2 regions of the Streptomyces sp. NPDC100445 genome follow, and region 2 is predicted to be linked to the other one. Evidence: riboswitches for the same ligand, from Rfam matches in the RefSeq annotation. Region 2 holds a riboswitch; the other holds the start of a gene.
What was found. A riboswitch is a leader RNA that binds a small molecule or an ion and turns the genes downstream of it on or off. The one in region 2 is predicted to bind cyclic di-AMP.
Positions count from the first base shown of each region.

Region 1 (7,605 bases), on a different contig from region 2:
TGCTCCCGCAGGTCTCGCCGGTCACCTGGAGCACCTTCAACTACGCCCCGGTCGCCGTCCTGGCCGTCCTCGGCTTCGCCACCACCTGGTGGCTGGCGTCGGCCCGCCACTGGTTCCTGGCGCCCACCGACACCCCCATCCCGGCCGATAAGTGACGATCCCGCGCACTCCCGCCCCGCCGACACGGCCGTGTCCCCGATACCCGATCGGAGACCCGGCCTCCTCCGGCTATGCTCGGACAGGCAACATCGCCTGGGCCCTTAGCTCAATTGGCAGAGCAGTGGACTTTTAATCCATTGGTTGTGGGTTCGAGTCCCACAGGGCCTACCACCACCAGGCAGGGTTTCACCCCCCTGACCTGGCCCCAGCGCCCGGCCCGGGCCACCCCCGGCCCGGGCGCTGCCGCGTTCCCGGGTCGTCGCCGCGACCCGAACCACCGCGTCGGGAGCGCTTCGAGCGGCGGTGCGCCGCTGACGCGTGAACTCGTCGCCCGCGTCGCCGCGTGCGGGAGGACCGAGCGGGCGGCGGGAAGTGGGGCGGCGTGCCGCCGGGGTAGGTTCGCTGGGATGTGAACCATGACTTCGGCCGGTCCACGGGCCGCCGTGAGGGAGTGCGCCGATGCCCCTGCCGTACGTACTGCTGTCCGCCGCCGTCTCCCTCGACGGCTACCTGGACGACACCGGCCCGGAACGGCTGCTGCTGTCCGGGCCGGCCGACTTCGACCGGGTCGACGCGGTACGGGCCTCCGTCGACGCCATCCTGATCGGCGCCGGCACGATCCGCGCCGACAACCCGCGCCTGCTGGTCAACTCCGCCGAGCGGCGCGCGGCCCGGGTCGCGGCAGGTCGGCCGGCGTATCCGCTGAAGGTCACCGTCACGGCCTCCGGCGACCTGGACCCCGGCGCCCACTTCTGGCACACCGGCGGCGACAAACTCGTCTACACCACCGACGACGGCGCCGCCCGGGCCGCCCGTCTCCTCGGCGGCACCGCCGACGTCGTACCGCTCGGGCCCGCGCTGGACTGGCGGGCCCTGCTGGAGCACCTGCACGACGTGCGGGGCGTGGGGCGCCTGATGGTCGAGGGCGGCGGGCAGGTCCACACGCAGCTGCTCCGGCAGGACCTCGCCGACGAACTCCAGCTCGTCCTCGCCCCGCTCCTCGTCGGCGACCCCGCGGCCCCGCGCCTGTTCGGCCCCGGCGCCTACCAGGGCGGTCGCCTGCGTCTGACCGACACCCGGCGCATCGAGGACGTCGTCCTGATGCGCTACGAGCCCACGGCTCCCGGCGCCGGCCCGGTCCCCGTCCCCGCCGACCGCCACTGGCTGCGCGCCGCCTGCGAGCTGGCCGCGCTGTGCCCGCCGTCCCGGACCGCCTTCAGCGTGGGCGCGGTCGTGGTCGCCGCGGACGGTACGGAGCTGGCCCGGGGCCACTCCCGGGAGGGCGACGACGCCCTGGTCCACGCGGAGGAGGCGGCCCTCGCGAAGACCGACCCGGCCGACCCGCGCCTGCCCGGCGCCACGGTCTACAGCAGCCTCGAACCGTGCGCCCGCCGCGCCTCGCGGCCCACGCCCTGCGCCGAGCTGATCCTGCGCGCCGGGGTGCGCCGGGTGGTCACGGCGTGGCGCGAGCCCGACACGTTCGTCGCGGGCGCCGACGGCTCGGGTGTGCTGACCGGCGCGGGCGCCCGGGTCGTCGTACTGCCGGAGCTGGAGGCGCTGGCCAAGGCGCCGAACGGGCATCTGCTCGCCTGACAGCACTCAGGGCCGGAATCCAATGGATTCCGGCCCTGAGTCTTCAGTAGCGGGGACAGGATTTGAACCTGCGACCTCTGGGTTATGAGCCCAGCGAGCTACCGAGCTGCTCCACCCCGCGTCGTTGTGTCTCTACTGTACGCCATCCACGGGGTGCGATGCACATCGGTTCCCCGCGCCCCCCTGTCGTCGTCGCTCTGAGTGATGACGGGGGAGCTGTGCGATGACGACCGAGTCACCATCAAACGTGCGAGTGACTCCTGTACCTCGGCCAACTCGCCCGTTGTGCAGGCATCTTGACCGATTGATCCCCGGACGGAAACGTCAACGATCAAGACGAGACGGCTTGGAAAGTGACTGGCAGGTCTATTAACGTTCGATAACGCAGCGCGGTCGTCCCAGCCGTCACCAGCGACGGCTCCGTGCGCACGCGCCGAATCCCGCAAGGGAACCGGGGAACCACCACCCTGGGGTGAATCTCGCGAATGCCGCCGTGGAACCCATGCGGGTCCACGCCCGGTATACGCGCGTAGGAGACCTTCCCGCTCCGAACCCGTCAGCTAACCCGGTAGGCGGCGGAAGGAAAGGAGCGCGCCCGCGTGGCGTCCAACCGGCCTGCCCCCAGCACCCCGTTCCCGCCCGCCCAGCGCGAGGGCGAGACCTTCGGCTACGGCGACCGCCGGGCCGACGAGGGCCCCTGGGAGGAGTGGAACCCCACCGAGGACTCCGTCGTCCCGGTCCGCGGCCGGCACCGCGTCGCCAAGCAGCGCGGCGGCTTCGCGCGCAGCTCCACCGTCCTCGGCGTCGGCGTGATCGCCGCGGTCGGCGCCGGCGGCATGGCCAGCGCCAACACGGGCAAGCCGCCGGTCTCCATCTCCCTGCCCGACCTGCCCGACCTGCCGGAGATGCCTTCCGTCGGCTCCCTCTTCGGCGGCACCGCCACCGAGGCGCCGGAGACGGCCACGGCCACGACCGCGCTCAGCGCTGTCGGCGTCGCCGACGACCACGCGGGCACCGACGCGGGCGAGGCCCTGCGCACCCGGATCCTGGCCCAGGCCGAGCGGCAGCAGGGCCAGGCCGAGAGCAGGGCCACCGCCGCCGCGCTCGCCAGCGCCGAGCGGCAGAGCGCGGCCGGCGCCGCCCGGGCCGAGGAGGAAGCCGCCGCGCACGCGGCCGAGGCCAAGAGCAAGGCCGAGGCCGCCGCCGAGAAGGAGGCGGCGAAGAAGGCCGCGAAGCTGGCCGAGGAGAAGCGCCGGGCCGAGCAGGCGAAGCTCGCCGGGCAGTACACGCTGCCCACCTCCTCGTACACGATCACCTCGACGTTCGGCGAGGCCGGCAGCATGTGGTCCTCCGGCCACCACACCGGCCTCGACTTCGCCGCCCCCACCGGCACGCTCATCAAGGCGATCCACGGCGGCACGGTCACCGAGGCGGGCTGGGCCGGCTCCTACGGCTACCGGACGGTCCTCACCCTCGACGACGGCACCGAGCTGTGGTTCTGCCACCAGTCCTCGATCAACGTCACGGCCGGCCAGAAGGTCACCACCGGCGAGGTCATCGGCCGCGTCGGCGCCACCGGCAACGTCACCGGCCCGCACCTGCACCTGGAGGTCCACCCCGGCGGCCAGGCCACCGGCACCGACCCGATGACCTGGCTGCGGGGCAAGGGCCTCACCCCCTGAGCGGCATCCCGCGGGAACTCGGCGCCGGCCCCGGGATGTGATCTCCCGCCGCCGGCGTTGTAGTGACGTATGACCTCACTGACATCACCGCGCACACTCGGCTCCTCCGACCTCCGGGTCTTCCCGCTCGCCCTCGGTGGCAACGTCTTCGGCTGGACCGCCGACGAGCAGACCTCCTTCGCCGTCCTCGACGCCTACGCGGCCGTCGGCGGCAACTTCGTCGACACCGCCGACTCCTACTCCGCCTGGATCGAGGGCAACCGGGGCGGGGAGTCGGAGACGATCATCGGCAGGTGGGTCAAGGCCCGCGGCAACCGCGACGACGTCGTCATCGCCACCAAGGTCAGCCAGCACCCCGAGTACCGGGGCCTGTCCGCGGCCAACATCAAGGCCGCCGCCGACGCCTCGCTGCGCCGGCTGGACACCGACCGCATCGACCTCTACTACACCCACTTCGACCAGCCCGAGGTGCCGGTCGAGGAGATCATCGGCGCCCTCGACGACCTGGTGAAGGCGGGTAAGGTCCGGCACATCGCCGCCTCCAACATCAGCCCCGAGCGCCTGCGGGCCTCCCTCGACCACTCCGACCGCGAGGGCCTGGCCCGCTACGTCGCCCTCCAGCCCCACTACAACCTGGTCTCCCGCGACACGTACGAGGGCCCGCTCCAGGACCTCGCCGCCCGCGAGAACCTGGCCGCCGTCCCGTACTTCTCCCTCGCCGCGGGCTTCCTCACCGGCAAGTACCGCCCCGGTACGACCGTCGACAGCGCCCGCGCCGGTACGGCCCAGAAGTACGCGGACTCCGAGAACGGCCGGCGCGTTCTGGCGGCCCTGGACGACATCGCCGCCGCGCACGAGGTTCCGCTCGCCACGGTCGCCCTGGCCTGGCTGGCCGCCCAGCCGACCGTCGCGGCCCCGATCGCCTCGGCCCGCACCGTGGAACAGCTCCCGGCGCTGCTGGGCCTGGCCGACCTGAAGCTGTCCGACGAGGAGCTGGCCGCCCTGACCACCGCCTCCGCCCCCGCCTAGGCCACGGCCCGCGGCTCCGCCCCGGTCAGGTCCGGTACGGGTTGTACGCCGGCGCGCCGTGCCAGTACGGCGGCGCGGGCGCGTACACCGGCCGGGGCGGAGCGGCGGCCCGCGCCGCGTACTCCAGTGCCGGCCGCGCCGGTTCCCTGAGCCGCCACAGTTCGTCCAGCAGCTCCCGCTCCCGTACGACGAAGTCGGCCCCGGCCCGCCCCGCGCGCCCCCGGTGTCGCAGGAACGCCAGCGAGGTGGCGCACGCCTCGTACCGCGCGACGTCCCGCGCCGCCGGGCGGCCGAAGTGGTGCCGGGCGTAGTCCCGGGCCATCCGCCGCGCCCGCATCGAGCCGAGCGCGAACGGCTCGCCCGGGCCCAGCCACCCGGCCAGCACGTACGCGGGGAGCTCCGCGCGCACCGTCCGCAGCTCCCGCTGCCGCGTCCAGACCGCCAGCCAGGTCAGCAGCCCGAACGCGGGCAGCATGAAGGCGGCGTAGACGGCGAAGAACCCGTACCGGCCGAACGTGGCGGAGCCGTTCCAGAAGGCGTGCATGCCCATCGCGAGCAGCAGCCCGCCGAGCGGCAGCAGGGCCCGGCGCACGTGCTGCCGCTCGGCGGACAGCGCGGCGGCGCCGAAGCCGATGCCGGTGAGGACCGTGAACAGGGGGTGCGCGAACGGCGACATCACGATGCGCACGAAGAAGGTGGCGGCGGTGACCGAGGCGATGCCGCGGTCGCCGGTGAGCTGGTCGGTGCCGAACGCCGTGCCGAGGTACAGGATGTTCTCGGTGAACGCGAAGCCGGTGGCGGTGATCCCCGCTATCACCACGCCGTCCACGATCCCGGTGAAGTGGCGTCTGCGGAACAGGAAGACCAGCAGGACGGCCGCGGCCTTCGCGGACTCCTCCACGATCGGCGCTATCACCGTCGCCCCGAGGGTGTCGGCGCCGGCCGGGTCCGCGGTCGAGGTGGCGATCCAGCGGGTGGCGAAACTGTTGGCGACGATGGCTATCAGCGCCGCCGCGCACGCCCCCCAGGCGAAGGCGAACACCAGGTTCCGCCAGGGGCCCGGCTCCACCCGGTCCAGCCACCGGAACGCGGCTATCAGCCAGGGCACGGGCAGCACGGCCAGCCCCAGCCCGACGACGAAGCCCTCGGTGCCGGTCTGGCGTCGCACCAGCGCCAGGATGACCAGCCCCGACAGCGCCAGCAGCGTGCTCAGCGCCCCGTACCGCACCCACCTGCGCTGCCACCAGTGCGGATGGCGGAGCACACCGTCGCCGGGGCTCGGGGGACGCGTCGGGAACGGGGGACTGGTGGCCACGGCATCGACCCTAACGGTGTCGGGACGAGGGGCAGGAGCGGATTGCCGGTCCGGTGCGCGGACCGGGCTCAACGCTCCCGGTGCGGTACGCGCCGGAACAGCAGGTCGTTCACCACGTGACCCTTGTCCAGTCCCTGACCCTCGAAACGGGTCAGCGGCCGGAACCCGGGGCGCGGGGCGTACCCGCCCTCCGCCCGCGTGTTCTCGAAGTCGGGGTGCGCGCCGAGCACCTCGAGCATCTGTTCCGCGTACGGCTCCCAGTCGGTCGCGCAGTGCACGATCGCGCCGGGCCTCAGCCGGGTCGCGGCCAGGGTGAGGAACTCCGGCTGGATGAGGCGCCGCTTGTGGTGGCGCTTCTTGGGCCAGGGGTCGGGGAAGTAGACGCGCAGCCCGTCCAGCGCGTCGGGGCGGAGCATCTCCCCGAGCAGGATGATCGCGTCGCCGTTGCCGACGCGGACGTTGGACAGCCCGGCGCGGTCCGCCAGGTTGAGCAGGTTGCCCTGCCCGGGGGTGTGCACGTCCACAGCGAGGATGTTGGTGTCCGGATCGGCCGCGGCCATCCGCGCGGTCGCCTCGCCCATCCCGAATCCGATCTCCAGGACCACGGGACGGTCGTTGCCGAACAGCTCGGCGAGGTCGATCACCCGCTGTCCGTCGATGTCCAGCCCCCACGTGGGCCACAGCCGCTGGAGCGCGTCGGCCTGCCCGGTCGTCACCCGGCTGCGCCGCGGCTGGAAGCTCCGGATCCGCCGCTCGAAGTGCGAGCCGGCGGGGTCGGCCCGGGGACCGTCCGGGAACCGCGGCTCGCCCCGGGTCCGGGTGTGCCGGACGGAGCCACCGCAGTCGTGCGGTGCCGGAAGCGGGGCGTCGGGAGCGTTCAGGGAGTCAGACACAGTACGACCGATTTTACGGCGCCCCGAGCATCCCCCAGGGCCCCTACGGGGACGCCTCCGGCGCGGGCACCGCGCGACGACATGGTCCGACGCCGGCGCACCGGCCGGGCGTGACCGGTCCCACCAGCGGCACCGTGTGGCAGGCTCCGGACCGCCCGTGGAAAACGGCCCGGGCACCGGCCGGGGGTGCGGGGTCCTGGGCGAGGACTGCGGGGGATCGGGTGCCGGCCGTGTGCGCGGTTCCGGCGCGAGGCAATTTGGGCGGGGAGCCGGCGAGCGCTTTGCGAGGGGGTCCGCTGCTGGCGGGCTCAGCGCTTCCGGCGCGGTGTCCGGGCCGGCTGGGCGTCAGCGTCGGTCGGGTGCCGGACGCGCGGGTGCCGTTCCGTGTGGGCCTTGCGGGCAGGGAACCGGCGTGTGAGTGGGCCCGGGGCGCTTGTGCGGTGGTGCCGGGGTCACGCGAGCAGTTCCAGTGCCCGGCGGCCGACCTCCCGGCCGATCGGCAGGGACGCGGTGGCGGCGGGGGACGGCGCGTTGAGGACGTGCACGGTCCGTGCCCCCTCCTTGATGAGGAAGTCGTCCACCAGCGTGCCGTCCCGCAGCACCGCCTGCGCCCGCACCCCGGCGGGGGCCCGCACCAGATCACCGGCCTCCACCCCGGGCAGGAGTCTTCGCACGGCCTCCAGGAAGGCGCCCTTGGACACCGACCGCCGCAGCTCACCCGCCCCGTACCGCCAGTGGCGCCGGGCGATCGCCCACGATCCCGGCCACGCGACCGTCCCGGCCAGCTCCCGGGGCCGTACGACTCCCCAGCCGTACCCCTCGCGGGCCAGCGCCGGCACCGCGTTCGGCCCGACGTGCACGCTCCCGTCGACGCCGCGCGTCAGGTGCACCCCGAGGAACGGGAACGCCGGGTCCGGCACCGGGTACACCAGCC
Region 1 covers NZ_JBIVZV010000010.1:328,610-336,214, forward strand. Annotated here, with positions in the region: gene ACIQVT_RS24355 (amino acid permease) at 1-155, shown strand, start outside; tRNA gene ACIQVT_RS24360 (tRNA-Lys) at 255-330, shown strand; gene ACIQVT_RS24365 (dihydrofolate reductase family protein) at 619-1,752, shown strand; tRNA gene ACIQVT_RS24370 (tRNA-Met) at 1,800-1,873, opposite strand; cyclic di-AMP (ydaO/yuaA leader) riboswitch at 2,174-2,342, shown strand; gene ACIQVT_RS24375 (M23 family metallopeptidase) at 2,352-3,434, shown strand; gene ACIQVT_RS24380 (aldo/keto reductase) at 3,513-4,463, shown strand; gene ACIQVT_RS24385 (PrsW family intramembrane metalloprotease) at 4,489-5,778, opposite strand; gene trmB (tRNA (guanosine(46)-N7)-methyltransferase TrmB) at 5,847-6,671, opposite strand; gene lhgO (L-2-hydroxyglutarate oxidase) at 7,124-7,605, opposite strand, start outside.
Region 1: it holds a riboswitch for cyclic di-AMP, as region 2 does, so the genes downstream of both, ACIQVT_RS24375 (M23 family metallopeptidase) here and ACIQVT_RS22380 (M23 family metallopeptidase) in region 2, are expected to answer to the same signal.

Region 2 (7,605 bases):
CCTTCGCGCCCTCGGTGAGCTTGATGCCGGTCATGCCGCCGGCCGGACGGCCCTGCGGGCGGACGATGGACGCCTGGAAGCGCAGCAACTGCGCGTCGTCCGTGATGAAGACCAGGTCCTCGTCGCCGGTGCGCAGCTCGGCCGCGCCCACGATCCGGTCGCCGTCCTTGAGGGTGATGACCTCCAGCTCCTCCTTGTTGGAGGGGTAGTCGGGCACCACGCGCTTGACGACACCCTGCTCGGTGCCGATCGCGAGCCCAGGGGACGACTCGTCCAGCGTGGTCAGGCAGACCACCGTCTCGTCGCCCTCCAGGGAGACGAACTCCGCCAGCGGAGCGCCTCCGGAGAGGTTCGGCGCGGTCGCCGTCTCCGGCAGCTGCGGCAGGTCGACGACGTTGATCCGGAGCAGCCGGCCCGCCGACGTCACCGCGCCGATCACCCCGCGCGCGGTCGTGCGCACCGCCGAGACGATCACGTCGTGCTTGACGCGCCTGGCGTCCGCCCCCTCGGCGGACGTGTCGACGCTCGCCGTACGTGCCAGCAGGCCCGTGGAGGACAGGAGCACCCGGCACGGGTCGTCGGCCACCTGCAACGGCACGGTGGCGGCGGGGGCGCCCGCGGACTCCAGCAGGACCGTGCGCCGGTCGGTGCCGAACTTCTTCGACACGGCGGCCAGTTCGGCCGAGACCAGCTTGCGCAGCTCCGCGTCCGACTCCAGGATGCCGGTCAGCTCCGCGATCTCCGAGGTGAGCCGGGACCGCTCCGACTCCAGCTCGATACGGTCGAACTTGGTCAGCCGGCGCAGCGGCGTGTCGAGGATGTACTGCGTCTGCACCTCGCTCAGCGAGAACCGCTCGATCAGCCGGCTCTTGGCCTGTGCGGAGTTCTCGCTGGACCGGATGATCCGGATGACCTCGTCGATGTCGACCAGCGCGGTCAGCAGGCCCTCCACCAGGTGGAGCCGGTCGCGCCGCTTGGCACGGCGGAACTCGCTGCGGCGCCGGACCACCTCGAAGCGGTGGTCGAGGTAGACCTCCAGCAGCTCCTTCAGGCCCAGGGTGAGGGGCTGGCCGTCGACCAGTGCGACGTTGTTGATGCCGAAGGACTCCTCCATGGGCGTCAGCTTGTACAGCTGCTCCAGGATCGCCTCGGGCACGAAGCCGTTCTTGATCTCGATGACCAGGCGCAGGCCGTGCTCGCGGTCGGTGAGGTCCTTGACGTCGGCGATGCCCTGGACCTTCTTCGCGTTGACCAGGTCCTTGATCTTCGCGATCACCTTCTCGGGACCGACGGTGAACGGCAGTTCGGTGACCACCAGCCCCTTGCGGCGGGCGGTGACGGTCTCGACGGTGACCGTGGCGCGCATCTTGAACGTGCCGCGGCCGGTCGCGTAGGCGTCGCGGACGCCGCCCAGTCCGACGATCCGGCCGCCGGTGGGCAGGTCCGGGCCGGGCACGTGCCGCATCAGCGCGTCGAGGTCGGCGTTCGGGTACCGGATCAGGTGGCGGGCCGCGGCGATGACCTCGCGCAGGTTGTGCGGCGGCATGTTCGTCGCCATGCCGACAGCGATGCCCGAGGAGCCGTTGACCAGGAGGTTCGGGAAGGCGGCCGGCAGCGCTACCGGCTCCTGCTCCTGACCGTCGTAGTTCGGCGCGAAGTCGACCGTGTCCTCGTCGATCGACTCGGTCATCAGGCTCGACGCCTCGGCCATCCGGCATTCGGTGTACCGCATGGCCGCCGGCGGGTCGTCGTTGCCCAGCGAGCCGAAGTTGCCGTGCCCGTCGACGAGCGGGACGCGCATGGAGAACGGCTGGGCCATGCGCACCAGGGCGTCGTAGATCGAGGCGTCGCCGTGCGGGTGCAGCTTGCCCATGACCTCGCCGACGACCCGGGCGCACTTCACGTAGCCGCGCTCGGGGCGCAGGCCCATCTCGTTCATCTGGTAGACGATGCGGCGGTGCACCGGCTTGAGGCCGTCACGGGCGTCCGGCAGGGCACGCGAGTAGATGACCGAGTAGGCGTACTCGAGGTAGGAGCCACGCATCTCGTCCACGACGTCGATGTCGAGGATCCGCTCCTCGTACGAATCGTCGGGCGGCGGGGTCTTCGTGCTGCGGCGGGCCATCGCTGCCGGCTCCTTGCTGAAGCGACTGACTGAACTGACGCGGACCATTGTGGACCGCCGCACCGACAGCCCGGGCCACGACCCGGTCTCCGTGGACCCGGCCGGTGCCGGCGGGCCCTGCGCAGACGGGTCGCACGCAGGCTACGCGATCCGCTGTGGGCGTACGTCCCGCGGGAACTTCGCCGGGGCCCCGCACGCTTTGCATACAGTGGCGGGAACGGCAGGAAAACCGCGGTTCCACGACCGCCTCCGCTCGCGAAGGGACGTACATGCCCATGGGTCACACGACCACAGCCGAGGCAGGCTCCGGGGGCCTGACAGCGACCGAGCACCGCCTGGCCAACGGTCTGCGCGTGGTGCTCTCCGAGGACCACCTGACCCCCGTGGCGGCGGTCTGCCTCTGGTACGACGTCGGCTCCCGCCACGAGGTCGAGGGGCGAACCGGTCTGGCTCACCTCTTCGAGCACCTGATGTTCCAGGGTTCGGGCCAGGTCACGGGCAACGGCCACTTCGAGCTGGTGCAGGGCGCCGGCGGTTCGCTGAACGGCACCACGAGCTTCGAGCGCACCAACTACTTCGAGACCATGCCCGCCCACCAGCTGGAGCTGGCGCTCTGGCTGGAGGCCGACCGCATGGGCTCCCTGCTGGCCGCCCTGGACGAGGAGTCCATGGAGAACCAGCGGGACGTCGTCAAGAACGAGCGCCGCCAGCGCTACGACAACGTGCCCTACGGCACCGCCTTCGAGAAGCTGACCGCCCTGTCCTACCCGGAGGGCCACCCCTACCACCACACGCCGATCGGCTCGATGGCGGACCTGGACGCGGCCACCCTGGAGGACGCGCGCAGCTTCTTCCGCACCTACTACGCGCCGAACAACGCGGTGCTCTCCGTGGTCGGCGACATCGACCCCGAGCAGACCCTCGCCTGGGTCGAGAAGTACTTCGGCTCCATCGCCTCCCACGACGGCAAGCCCGAGCCCCGCGACGGTTCCCTGCCGGACGTCCTCGGCGAACAGCTGCGCGAGGTCGTCGTGGAGGAGGTGCCGGCGCGCGCCCTGATGGCCGCCTACCGGCTGCCGCACGACGGCACGCGCGCGTGCGACGCGGCCGACCTGGCCCTGACCGTCCTCGGCGGCGGCGAGTCCTCCCGGCTGTACAACCGGCTGGTGCGCCGCGACCGTACGGCCGTCGCGGCCGGCTTCGGCCTGCTGCGTCTGGCCGGCGCGCCCTCCATGGGCTGGCTTGACGTGAAGACCTCCGGTGATGTCGAGGTGCCGGTCATCGAGGCCGCCATCGACGAGGAGCTGGCCCGGTTCGCCGAGGAGGGCCCCACGCCGGAGGAGATGGAACGCGCGCAGGCCCAGCTGGAGCGCGAGTGGCTGGACCGGCTCGGCACGGTCGCGGGCCGCGCCGACGAACTGTGCCGCTTCGCCGTTCTGTTCGGCGACCCGCAGCTCGCCCTGACCGCCGTCGAGCGCGTCCTGGAGGTGACCCCGGAGGAGGTGCGGGACGTCGCCCGGGCCCGCCTGCGCCCCGACAACCGCGCGGTCCTCGTCTACGAGCCGAAGTCCCCGGAGGCCACCTTGGACGCCGGGGTCCCCGAGGACCCGGAGCAGGAAGCGACCGTAGAGGCGGGCCGCGACGAGACCGAGAACGAGGAGACGGCCAAGTGACCGAGCTCGCCACCATGGAGTTCCACCCCCAGCCGCAGCCCGGCGAGGCCAGGCCCTGGGCGTTCCCGGCGCCGGAGCGCACCGCCCTCGGCAACGGCCTGACGGTGCTGCGCTGCCACCGGCCCGGCCAGCAGGTCGTCGCCGTCGAGGTGCTGCTGGACGCACCGCTGGAAGCCGAGCCGGCCGGTCTGGACGGCGTCGCCACGATCATGGCGCGGGCCTTCTCCGAGGGCACCGACCGGCACTCGGCGGAGGAGTTCGCCGCCGAGCTGGAGCGCGCGGGCGCCACGCTCGACGCGCACGCCGACCACCCCGGCGTCCGGCTCGGCCTGGAGGTCCCGGCCTCCCGCCTGGCCAAGGGCCTCGGCCTGCTCGCCGACGCCCTGCGGGCGCCCGCCTTCGCCGAGAGCGAGGTCGAGCGGCTGGTCCGCAACCGCCTGGACGAGATCCCGCACGAGCTGGCCAGCCCGGCCCGCCGGGCCGCGAAGGAGCTCTCCCGGGAGCTGTTCCCGGCGACCTCGCGCATGTCCCGCCCGCGCCAGGGCACCGAGGAGACGGTCGGGAAGATCGACGCGGCGTCCGTCCGCGCGTTCTACGACCGTCATGTGCGGCCCGCCACGGCCACCGCGGTCGTCGTCGGCGACCTGACCGGCGTCGACCTGGACGAGCTGCTCGCCGAAACCCTGGGCGCCTGGACCGGCACGCCGGGCGAGCCGCGGCCGGTGCCGCCGGTGACCGCCGACGACACGGGGCGCGTGATCATCGTGGACCGGCCCGGCGCCGTCCAGACGCAGCTGCTCATCGGCCGCGTCGGAGCCGACCGGCACGACCGCGTCTGGCCCGCCCAGGTGCTCGGCACCTACTGCCTCGGCGGCACGCTCACCTCCCGCCTGGACCGCGTCCTGCGCGAGGAGAAGGGCTACACCTACGGGGTGCGTGCCTTCGGGCAGGTGCTGCGCTCGGCGCCGGACGGCACGGGGGCGGCGATGCTCGCCATCAGCGGTTCGGTGGACACGCCGAACACCGGCCCCGCGCTGGACGACCTGTGGAAGGTGCTGCGCACGCTCGCGGCGGAGGGCCTGACCGACGCGGAGCGGGACGTCGCCGTGCAGAACCTGGTCGGCGTGGCGCCGTTGAAGTACGAGACGGCGGCGGCCGTCGCGGGCACCCTGGCCGACCAGGTCGAGCAGCACCTGCCCGACGATTTCCAGGCGACGCTCTATCAGCGGCTGGCCGCCACGGGCACGGTGGAGGCCACGGCGGCCGTCGTGAACGCCTTCCCGGTGGACCGCCTGGTGACGGTCCTCGTCGGTGACGCCGCGGCGATCAAGGCACCGGTCGAGGCGCTCGGCATCGGCGAAGTCAGCGTCGTGGCCGCGGAGTAGACGCACCGGCGGACACGACGGCGGCGCACGCGCGCGGGGGCCCTGCCGACCTACGGGTCGTCAGGGCCCCCGCCGTTCCACTCGTTCCCTCAGATGCCCGTTTTGGGGCGGACGTTGCCTGTCTGCCCTGTGGGATGCGCTACAAAAACGCGGATCTGTTTGAGGACGGCGCGCACGCCGCCGTACCGTCATGCGGGCTGTTCGTCAGGCAGTGCGCCGCACCAGCGGCACCGGACAGCCATCGCCGAGTCCCCGTACGGCGCGAGCCAGGGGAGCCGGGGACCCATCGTCCCTGGGGTGAATCGGGCGCCCGCGCGCGAGCGAGGGGGCCCGTAGGAGACCTTCCTGCTCCGAACCCGTCAGCTAACCCGGTAGGCGAGAGGGAAGGAAAGGACCAGCCACTTCATGGCGTTCATGTGCGCCGCCGGGAAGCATCGCAAGCCCGGCCGGGTCAAGCGCACCACCGCTCAGGCGGCCGGTGTCGCGGCCCTCACCACCACGGGTGTCATCGGTACCCTCGCCGCCTCCCCGGCGCTCGCCGCCGACGCTTCCGTGGAGCAGACCGGCCTCACCCCGGTCCTCACCGTGAACGACGACGTCGCCGAGCAGATCGACGCGCAGGCCGCCGCCCAGCAGCAGGCAGCCGAGCGCAAGGCCGCCGAGGAGGCCGCGCAGAAGGCCGCCGCCGAGCGGGCCCAGGAGGTCCACGAGGCCCGGATCCGCGCCGCCCGCGATGCCGAGCGCAAGCGGCTGAACGCCTTCGTCCTCCCGATAGCGCAGTCCTACGTCTCCACGGGCTACCAGGCCAGCAGCTCCCTGTGGTCCTCCGGCGCGCACACCGGCGTCGACTTCCACGCGGCCAGCGGCACCTCCGTCCACGCGGTGGGCGCCGGCACGGTCGTTTCCACGGGCTGGGGCGGCGCGTACGGCAACCAGATCGTGATCCGGATGGCCGACGGCATGTACACCCAGTACGGCCACCTGTCCTCCATCGCCGTCACGGCGGGCCAGAAGGTCGTCCCCGGCCAGCAGATCGGCCTGTCGGGCGCGACCGGTCACGTCACCGGCCCGCACCTGCACTTCGAGGCCCGTACGACCCCGGACTACGGCTCGGACGTCGACCCGGTCGCCTACCTCCGCAAGCACGGCGTGAACGTCTGACCGGACAAAAGCCCGCACAGCCTTCGCCAGACCCCGGCTCACCGAGCCGGGGTCCTCGTGTTTTCTCCGAGCCCCCCGTTTTCCGCCGATCCGCCGGCCCGCTGACCAAAAAATATCCATGGATGACGTCCTGCCGTCGGAAATTCAGGCCCATTGGAATAGAGTCACGGGAACACACGTCCATCGTCGGCGTTTCACGGGAATTAAGGCGGAGGTCGGTCATGCGTATTCCGGCGCACTCGGTGTGCACCGCTGTCCGGGACGACATCGTCGCCGGTGTCTACGAGCGCGGCAGCCGCCTCACCGAGGAAGTCCTGGCCCGTCGCTACGGCGTCTCGCGCGTCCCCGTCCGCGAGGCCCTGCGGACCCTGGAGGCGGAGGGGTTCGTGGTGACCCGCCGGCACGCGGGCGCGTGTGTGGCCGAGCCGACCGAGCAGGAGGCCGCCGACCTGCTGGAGATGCGGACGCTGCTGGAGCCGCTGGGGGCCGCCCGGGCCGCACAGCGGCGCACCGAGGCCCATCTGAAGGTGCTGCGCGGACTGGTCCGCCTGGGGCAGGACCGGGCGAGGAGGGGCGGCGGCGAGGATCTGCGCGCGCTGGGCGGCTGGTTCCACGAGACGCTCGCCCAGGCCTCCGGCAGTCCCTCGCTGACCTCGATGCTCACCCAGCTGCGGCACAAGATCGCCTGGATGTACGCGGTGGTGGCGCCGCTCGGCCCGGTGGAGTCGTGGGCGGAGCACGGGGCGATCGTGGACGCGGTGGCGCGCGGGGACGGCGAGCGCGCGCGGGCGCTCACGGCGCTGCACACCGAGCGCGCCGCCGGCGGCCATCGGCTGCGTCCGCCCGGCACGCCGGAGCGTGTGAGGACCTCGCAACGAACCGTAAACATGACGGGCCCGCGCAATTAACGCGGGCACCGTATACAAAGGTGAGGTATTCCCGGGAGGGTGCTTTTCGCTGCCCGAATTCAGCGCCGCCGCAATTCTCGGGGCGGTGTCGGCGCGCGGCGGCCCGTAAAGCGACCGAATGGCGTGCGCGGTGTGCGGTAGAACCGCGGAATCCGCGAACCGCGCTCTCGGGCACCGAAACGACGGAGCCGCGCCCCCCGGAAAGGGGGGCGCGGCTCCGTCGCTCCGCGCGGTGTCGCTCAGACGGTCTCGGGCAGCTCGTCCAGGCCCTCGGCGACCAGCTTGGCAAGCCGGTCCAGGGCGGCGTCCGCGCCCTCCGCGTCGGAGGCGAGGACGATCTCCTCACCGCCCTG
Region 2 covers NZ_JBIVZV010000009.1:232,123-239,727, reverse strand. Annotated here, with positions in the region: gene ACIQVT_RS22395 (DNA topoisomerase (ATP-hydrolyzing) subunit A) at 1-2,125, opposite strand, end outside; gene ACIQVT_RS22390 (M16 family metallopeptidase) at 2,395-3,798, shown strand; gene ACIQVT_RS22385 (M16 family metallopeptidase) at 3,795-5,183, shown strand; cyclic di-AMP (ydaO/yuaA leader) riboswitch at 5,416-5,576, shown strand; gene ACIQVT_RS22380 (M23 family metallopeptidase) at 5,589-6,344, shown strand; gene ACIQVT_RS22375 (GntR family transcriptional regulator) at 6,566-7,252, shown strand; gene ACIQVT_RS22370 (HPr family phosphocarrier protein) at 7,492-7,605, opposite strand, start outside.